2 regions of the Bradyrhizobium sp. CCGE-LA001 genome follow, and region 1 is predicted to be linked to the other one. Evidence: riboswitches for the same ligand, from Rfam matches in the RefSeq annotation. Region 1 holds a riboswitch; the other holds the start of a gene.
What was found. Region 1 has a riboswitch for S-adenosylmethionine ahead of metX (homoserine O-acetyltransferase MetX). Riboswitches for the same ligand answer to the same signal wherever they lie in the genome.
Positions count from the first base shown of each region.

Region 2: it holds a riboswitch for S-adenosylmethionine, as region 1 does, so the genes downstream of both, BCCGELA001_RS34285 (O-succinylhomoserine sulfhydrylase) here and metX (homoserine O-acetyltransferase MetX) in region 1, are expected to answer to the same signal.

Region 1 is NZ_CP013949.1:1,022,893-1,027,071, reverse strand. Features, by position in the region: gene metW (methionine biosynthesis protein MetW) at 1-381, opposite strand, end outside; gene metX (homoserine O-acetyltransferase MetX) at 383-1,579, opposite strand; SAM riboswitch at 1,670-1,749, opposite strand; gene BCCGELA001_RS04980 (chorismate mutase) at 1,954-2,802, shown strand; gene hisC (histidinol-phosphate transaminase) at 2,836-3,930, shown strand; gene BCCGELA001_RS04970 (prephenate/arogenate dehydrogenase family protein) at 3,927-4,179, shown strand, end outside.
Region 2 is NZ_CP013949.1:7,540,437-7,544,615, forward strand. Features, by position in the region: gene BCCGELA001_RS34275 (PAS domain S-box protein) at 94-507, opposite strand; gene BCCGELA001_RS34280 (2'-deoxycytidine 5'-triphosphate deaminase) at 677-1,813, opposite strand; SAM riboswitch at 1,894-1,973, shown strand; gene BCCGELA001_RS34285 (O-succinylhomoserine sulfhydrylase) at 2,048-3,235, shown strand; gene BCCGELA001_RS34290 (SGNH/GDSL hydrolase family protein) at 3,308-4,179, opposite strand, start outside.

The sequences.
Region 1 (4,179 bases):
CGACACGATGGCGCGGCGGCCGATGCGCAGGAGGTTCTCCAGCACCACACGCGGCTGCCGCGTCGCCTGCAGCGTCTGCGACAGGATCACATAGTCGAACGCATCGTCGGGATAATTGACGAGGTCGGTGTCGGCATCGCCCTGCACCACGGCGAGCCCCTTGGCGACGCAGCGGTTGACGCCCTCGCGCGACAGCTCGATGCCGCGGCCGTCGATGCCGCGCATCTCCAGCAGCTGGAGCAGATCGCCCTCGCCGCAGCCGACGTCGAGCACTTTCGAGCCCGGCTTGACCATGTCGGCCACCAGACGATGATCGGCGCGATAATCACCGGACTGCCTGGTCGCAACGCCGTCCAGCGGCAACACTTCCTGCACGGACATCTTAGCTACCCTTCAGTCCGCGGGCCTTGCCTGCCGATTGCAGGAAGGCGCGGGAGATGTCGAAGAATTCGGGCACATCAAGGAGGAAGGCGTCATGGCCGCGATCGGTCTCGATCTCGGCGAACGACACCCGCGCGCTCGACGCGTTCAGGGCATGCACCAGCGCGCGGGATTCCGAGGTCGGAAACAGCCAGTCGCTGGTGAAGGAGACCACGCAGAAGCGCGTCTTGATGCCGGCGAACGCCTTGGCGAGCACCCCACCATGGTCGGCGGCGATGTCGAAATAGTCCATCGCGCGCGTCAGATAGAGATAGGAGTTGGCATCGAAACGCTCGACGAAGGACGAACCCTGGTAGCGCAGATAGGACTCGACCTGGAAATCTGCATCGAACGAGAAGGTCGGCAGCTCGCGATCCTGCATGCGGCGCCCGAATTTTCGGTGCAGCGCGGCGTCGGAGAGATAGGTGATGTGCGCGGCCATGCGCGCCACCGCGAGGCCGCGATGCGGATGGATGCCGCGGTCGGCATAGCCGCCATTGTGCCAGTCGGGGTCGGCCATCACGGCCTGGCGGCCTAGTTCGTGGAAGGCGATGTTCTGCGCCGAGTGCCGCGTCGAGCAGGCAATCGCCAGCGCAGAGTACACGCGCTGCGGATAGGCTGCCGTCCATTGCAGCACCTGCATGCCGCCCATCGAGCCACCGACAACCGCGAACAGCGTGTCAATGCCGAGTCGGTCGATCAGCATCGCCTGCGCGCGCACCATGTCGGGGATAGTGATGACGGGGAAATCCAGGCCCCACACCTTGCCGGTGGCAGGATTGATCGAGGCCGGACCGGTCGAGCCCATGCAGCCGCCGATCACGTTGGAGCAGATGATGAAGTAGTGCTTGGGATCGATGGGGCGGCCGGGGCCGACCAGCGTCTCCCACCAGCCGGGCTTGCCGGTGACGGGATGGACATTGGCGACATGCTGATCACCGGTCAGCGCATGGCAGACCAGAATGGCATTGGAGCGATCGGCGTTCAGCTCGCCATAGGTCTGATAGGCGATCTGGAACGGCGAGAGATCCACGCCGCAATCGAGCCGCAACGGTTGATCGTCGCCAAAATGCGCGACCTCCGAGCTCGGATGATCCACTTCATGCGACCGATCATCGGTGCTGATCGCGGGACTCGGAATCGACTTGACGCTGCCCATCTGACCATCGACCTCATGTGCGATCGGACTTCAGACCGCAGTGACATCAGGCCATGAAAAACCCGGCCTGAACGATAGGTTCGGCCGGGATCGGAAGCGTCCCCGGCCTGTTTAGCGAGTTTTTTAACGTGGCTGCAAGCCGGCCGGCTCAAATGACCACGGAACAGGCAAAATCTACTGGCTGAGGCGGTTTTCGTCAAGTCGCGACCGGGATCAACCGGATTTGCCTCCAGCCTGCGGGCCGAAAGGGCCTAATTTCCCTTTGCATTTCTCTTTGCTTTCGCCGCGCTGACTGCCTAATCAGGACATCGACCGCAGCGGTGACGGCACTGGCCAATCCGCATTGGAACGCCTTTCAACAGCACCCGTCAGATATGTCCCAACGCCCGCCCGCGCCACCGTCGCTTCAGGAATTGCGCAAGGAGATCGATGCGATCGACGAGGGCATGCATCGCCTCCTGATGCAGCGCGGCGACATCATCGACCGCCTGATCCAGGTGAAGCAGACCCAGGAGGTCGGCTCGGCGTTCCGCCCCGCGCGCGAGGCTTCGATGATGCGCGAGATCGTGCAGCGCCATCGCGGCATCCTGCCGCTCGACACGGTCGAGAGCATCTGGCGCGTCATCATCTCGACCTTCACCTATGTCCAGGCGCCGTTCTCCGTGCATGCCGACATCTCGGTGAGCGAGCCTGCGATGCGCGATTCCGCGCGCTTCCATTTCGGCTTCACGGTGCCTTACGTCGCACATTTCAGCGCGCAGGCTGCGGTCGAAGCGGTGGCGAAATCCAAGGGCGACCTGGCACTGGTCTCGGCGACGTCGAGCCGCACGCCGTGGTGGCTGGAGCTGGAAGCGGACGGCGCGCCGAAAATCATCGCGCGGATGCCTTTCGTCGAGCGCGCCGACCATCCGGCCGCGCTGCCGGTGTTCGCGATCTCGCGCGTCGCCGACAGCGCCCTGGTGACCGAGGTCGAGACCTTCAGCGTGCGCGTGTCGGGCTGGAACGCCGAGGTCGCGCGCGCCCTGTCGCCGCTGGCCGAGATCGTGGCGGTGCCCGACACCGCCTTCGACGGCGCGGCCCTGCTGGTCTCGGTCACGCATGCGACCAGCATCGACAAAATCAGGGCTGCCCTGATCGAGGCGGGGGCCTCGGTGCGCTCCACGGCCCTCGTCGGCAGCCACGCAACGCGCTATACGGTGCCCCCGACCGGGGCGAAATCGTAAGTCGCGAGCCGCCCAGCCTATCCGGAGTTGAAGATGTCCCGCCCCGTGCCGAATCCCGGCATTCTCGATATTGCACCCTATACGCCCGGCAAGAGCCCGGTGCCGGAGCCGGGCCGCAAGGTGTTCAAGCTCTCGGCCAACGAGACGCCGTTCGGGCCTTCGCCGAAGGCGATCGAGGCGTTCAAGCGCGTCGCCGATCATCTGGAAGACTATCCGGAAGGTACCTCGCGGGTGCTGCGCGAGGCGATCGGCCGCTCCTTCGGGCTCGATCCCAACCGCATCATTTGCGGCGCCGGCTCCGACGAGATCCTCAATCTGCTCGCCCACACCTATCTCGGCCAGGGCGACGAGGCGATCTCCACCACCCACGGCTTCCTGGTCTACCCGATCGCGACCATGGCCGTGGGCGCCAAGAACGTCATCGCGCAGGAGAAAAACCTCACCTGCGACGTCGACGCTATCCTTAACGCCGTGACGCCGAAGACAAAGCTGGTCTGGCTCGCCAACCCCAACAATCCGACCGGCACCTATGTGCCGTTCGACGAGGTCAAGCGGCTGCGCGCCGGACTGCCGTCGCACGTGCTGCTGGTGCTGGACGCCGCCTATTGCGACTATGTCTCGCGCAACGACTACGAAATGGGGATCGAGCTCGTCGCCACCACCGAGAATACCGTGGTGACGCACACCTTCTCCAAGATCCACGGACTTGCCGCACTGCGCATCGGCTGGATGTTCGGGCCCGAGCACATCATCGACGCCGTCAACCGCATCCGCGGCCCCTTCAACGTGTCGACGCCGGCGATGTACGCCGCGGTCGCCGCGATCGAGGACACCGCGCACCAGGCGATGTCGAAGCAGTTCACCGAAACCTGGCGCAACTGGCTGACCGAGGAGATCGGCAAGCTCGACCTGAAGGTGACCCCGAGCGTCGCCAATTTCGTGCTGATCCATTTCCCGACCGAGGGCAAGACCGCGGACGCGGCCGACGCCTACCTGACTAAGCGGGGCTTGGTGCTGCGCGCGCTGAAGAATTACGGCCTGCCGCATGCGCTGCGCATGACCATCGGTACCGAGGAGGCGAACCGCCTCGTTGTCGAGGGCTTGCGCGACTTCATGGCCGGCAAATGAGCACGCAGGCGCATTTCCAGCGCGTGGCGCTGATCGGCTTCGGCCTGATCGGCGGTTCGATCGCGCGCGCCGCGAAGCTCCAGGGGCTGGCAGGCACGATCGTCACCACCGCGCGCTCGGAGAAGACGCGCGCCCGCGTCGCCGAACTCGGCATCGTCGATGAGGTGGTGGCGACCAACGCGGAGGCCGTGAAGGACGCCGATCTCGTCATCCTCTGCATTCCCGTCGGCGCCTGCGGGCCCGTTGCAC
Region 2 (4,179 bases), 1.3 Mb from region 1:
TCGTTGTTTTGATCGAGTGTGTCACTGCGTCAGTTTGCAGACAACATGATGCGCGTGCAGGCCGCTCTGCGCAGCACGCCCGTCAATTCCGCATCACGAATTTTGTGCCGACCTGGCCGCCCGCTCGCGCTCGACGCGTTCGGTGACATCGCGCGCCATCGCCACAGATCCCTGCACGGCACCGCCTGCATCACGCACCAGCGCGAACGTCATCTCGATGTAGAGCTTGCGCCCGCTCTTGTGCAGCGCGCGGGTCAGGGTCGGCCTGCCCGCAAGCTTCATCGCGCCGCTGGCAAGCGCCGCCTCAAAACCTTTCCAATGCGCGGCGCGCAAATGCTCGGGAATGATCAGGTCGAGATTCTGGCCGAGCGCTTCGTCCGCCGTGAAACCGAACAGCGCGGTCGACGCACGATTCCAGCGCATGATCGTGCCGGAGCGATCGGAATAGATCAGCGCGTCGGCGACGTCGTTGAGGATGTTTGCGTTGAGATCGGATAGATCGGTCATGTCGTCACCTCGCACACAGCCCGAGCCCGTTTCGCATCCTGCCACACATTCAGTGTCATCGCCCGCGAAGGCGGGCGATCCAGTATTCCGAGGCAGCAGTGACTGAATCGAGAGGCTGCGGCGTACTGGATGCCCCGGTCAAGCCGGGGCATGACAGTAAGGTGTGGGGCTACACCCGAAAATGCTTCGATAGTTTGAGGCCCTGCGCCTGGTAGTTCGAGCCGATACGCTGGCCGTACATCGCATCGGGGCGGGCCAGCATCTTCTCGTAGACGAGGCGGCCGACGATCTGGCCGTGCTCGAGGATGAACGGCACCTCGCGCGAGCGCACTTCGAGCACCGCCCGCGATCCTAGCCCGCCCGCGCCGGCATAGCCGAAGCCGGGATCGAAGAAGCCGGCATAGTGCACGCGGAATTCGCCGACCAGCGGATCGAACGGCACCATTTCGGCGGCGTAGTCGGGCGGAACCTGAACGGCTTCCTTGGAGGCGAGGATGTAGAACTCGCCGGGATCGAGGATCAGGCTACCGTCGGGACGGGCCGAGATCGGCTCCCAGAAGTCCTCCACCGCATAGCCGGAGCGGCGATCGACGTCGACGACGCCGGTATGGCGCTTGGCGCGATAGCCGACGAAGCCGTTCGCTTTCTCGCCCGACAGATCGACCGACACAGCGACGCCGCCCGAGAGGTCGGCATCGTCGATGTCGACGAGGCGCTCAGTGGCATGCAAGCCATCGAGCTCGTCGGCGTTGAGGATGGCATCGCCGGTGCGAAAGCGCACCTGCGACAGGCGCGAGCCTTCGCGCACCAGCACCGGAAACGTCTTCGGGCTGATCTCGGCATAGAGCGGACCGTGATAGCCGGCGCCGATCATGTCGAAGCGGCGGGTGCCGTCGGCGATCACGCGCGTGAAGACGTCGAGCCGGCCGGTCGAGCTCTTGGGGTTCGCGGCCGCGACGATCTCCGGCGGCAGCGCAAGGCTCTCCAGCAGCGGCACGATGTAGACGCAGTTGGTCTCCAGCACCGCGCCGTCGGCCAGGCTGAACTCGTGCAGCTTCAATTCGTCGATGCGCTCGGCGACGGTGGCGCCGGGACCGGGCAGGAAGCTGGCGCGGACGCGATAGGCGATGTCGCCGAGGCGCAGATCGAGGCTCGCCGGCTGGATCTGGCTTTCGACGAAATCGTAGGCAGGCAGGATGAGCCCCGCCTCCGCCATCGCCGCGATCATGCGGTCGGGCAGGATACCATTGGCGTCGGCAGCGACCGTGAACGTCAACCGGGGGTCCTCATCAGGGAGCAAACACATCCCGACATACGGGAAATACTAGCCTTTTACGGCTATCCGATGGACGCCTTGACGGAAAGAGCATTGCGGAATATGAGCATCACTTATCCCGTGGTGATTTGAGCCGGCCGGCTTGCAGCCACGTTAAATAAGTCGCTAAACAGGCCGGGGACCTCTGTGATCCCGGCCCGTGGAGATATCCAGGCCGGTTTTTTTGTGACCGTTTTCGACGAGACGGTCATATCGGAGGGTCCTATGTCGAAGTCACCTGCCACCTACCGCCCCGAAACCCGCCTGGTCCATTCCGGCACCCTGCGCTCGCAATATGGCGAGACGTCGGAGGCGCTGTTCCTGACGCAAGGCTATGTCTACAACAGTGCCGAGGAGTGCGAGGCGCGGTTCAAGGGCGAGGATCCCGGCTTCATCTATTCGCGTTATTCGAATCCGACCATCTCGATGTTCGAGCGCCGCATGATCGAGCTCGAAGGCGCGGAAGCCGCGCGCTCGGCGGCAACCGGCATGGCGGCGGTGACGACCGCGATCCTGGCGCCGCTGAAGGCCGGCGATCACGTGGTGGCCTCCCGCGCGCTGTTCGGCTCGTGCCTCTATGTCATCCAAGATCTGCTACCGCGCTACGGCATCGAGACCACGCTGGTCGACGGGCTCGATCTCGACCAATGGCAGCGGGCCGTGCGGCCGAACACCAAGACGTTCTTCCTGGAGAGCCCGACCAATCCGACGCTGGACGTGCTCGACATCCCGTCCATCGCCGAGATCGCGCACAAGGGCGGTGCGCGGCTCGTCGTCGACAACGTGTTCGCAACCCCGATCTGGCAGAGCCCACTGGCGTTAGGGGCCGACGTCGTCGTCTATTCCGCGACCAAGCATATCGACGGCCAGGGCCGGTGCCTCGGCGGCATCATCCTGTCCTCGGAAGCCTTCATCGCCGAGCACATCCACAATTTCATGCGTCAGACCGGCCCGTCGATCTCGCCGTTCAATGCCTGGGTCCTGCTCAAGGGCCTGGAGACGCTGGGCGTGCGCGTGCGTGCGCAGACCGACACCGCAGCACGCATTGCCGAGGTACTGGCGAGCCATCCGAAGGTCTCGCGGCTGGTCTATCCCGGCCGCGCCGATCATCCGCAAGCAGCATTGGTGAAGAAGCAGATGCGCGGCGGCTCGACGCTGGTCGGCTTCGAGGTCAAGGGCGGCAAGCAGGCCGCCTTCCGCGTGCTCAACGAATTGAAGCTGGCGAAGATCTCGAACAATCTCGGCGACGCCAAGAGCCTCGTCACGCATCCAGCCACGACGACGCATCAGCGCCTGAAGCCGGAAGACCGCGCCGCACTCGGCATCAGCGAAGGCTTCATCCGCTTCTCTGCGGGGCTGGAGCATGCCGATGATCTGATCGAGGATCTGACCGCGGCGCTGGAGAAGGCGTGAGCGGCGAATAGTGAGTTGCGAATAGCGAGTGCAATCCCTATTCGCTACTCGCCATTCCCCATTCGCGTCTCGTCACATCGGCCGATACGCTCGCACGTCCGCCGGCACGTTCACGCCCAGCCTGATCTGGCCGACCGAGCGGATGATGTCGTCGCCGAGCAGCTGGGCGAAGCAGGCGTAGCCCCAATCGTTCATGTGCAGGCCGTCGGCGATGACGAAGCCCTCGACCGGGATCGACTGGTTCTCGTGCCAGTCGCGCATCACCTCGAAGCGCGGAAAGATGCCGACCTTGCGGAGCTCGGCAACCTTGCCAAGCAGCTTGATCATCTTGCCGGCGCTCTCGGCGCGCTGGTTAACGGCCGGCGAATATTGCGGATCGACCAGCACGATGTCGGCGCCGCCTGCGGCCTGGATTCGGGAGATGCCGTCCTCGACCAGCTTGGCGGTATCGCCGGGATCGAGGTTGCGCAGCACGGCGTTGGTGCCGACCTGCCAGATCACCATGTCCGGATGGACGTCGATCACCTGCGTCTGAAGGCGCTTCATCATCTCGGGCGCGTCCTCGCCGCCGACGCCGGCGTTGACGACGGTGATGTCGGCGGTCGGATAGTGCCGGCGCAGCTGCGCCGCGAGACGGTTCGGATAGTTGAACTCCGGCGAGCTCGCGCCGAATCCCGCGGTCGACGAGGAGCCGAACGCAACGATGACGACCGGCTGGCCGGCGACGAGCTTGCTTGCGACATGCGGCAGCGAGCCCATCGCCTTCGAGCCGCCCTTCGGCGGCAGGCAGGGCACGCGGCTGAAAATGTCGCCGGCGGATTTTGCGACCTCCTTCACCTTGTCGATGGCGCGGGCCGTGATGCCGCGCTGCTCGGGAGATGTCGCAGCGACGGTGGTTTGTGCGTGCGAGGCGGAGGCGGGATCAGCCGGCTGCGCGGGCGTCG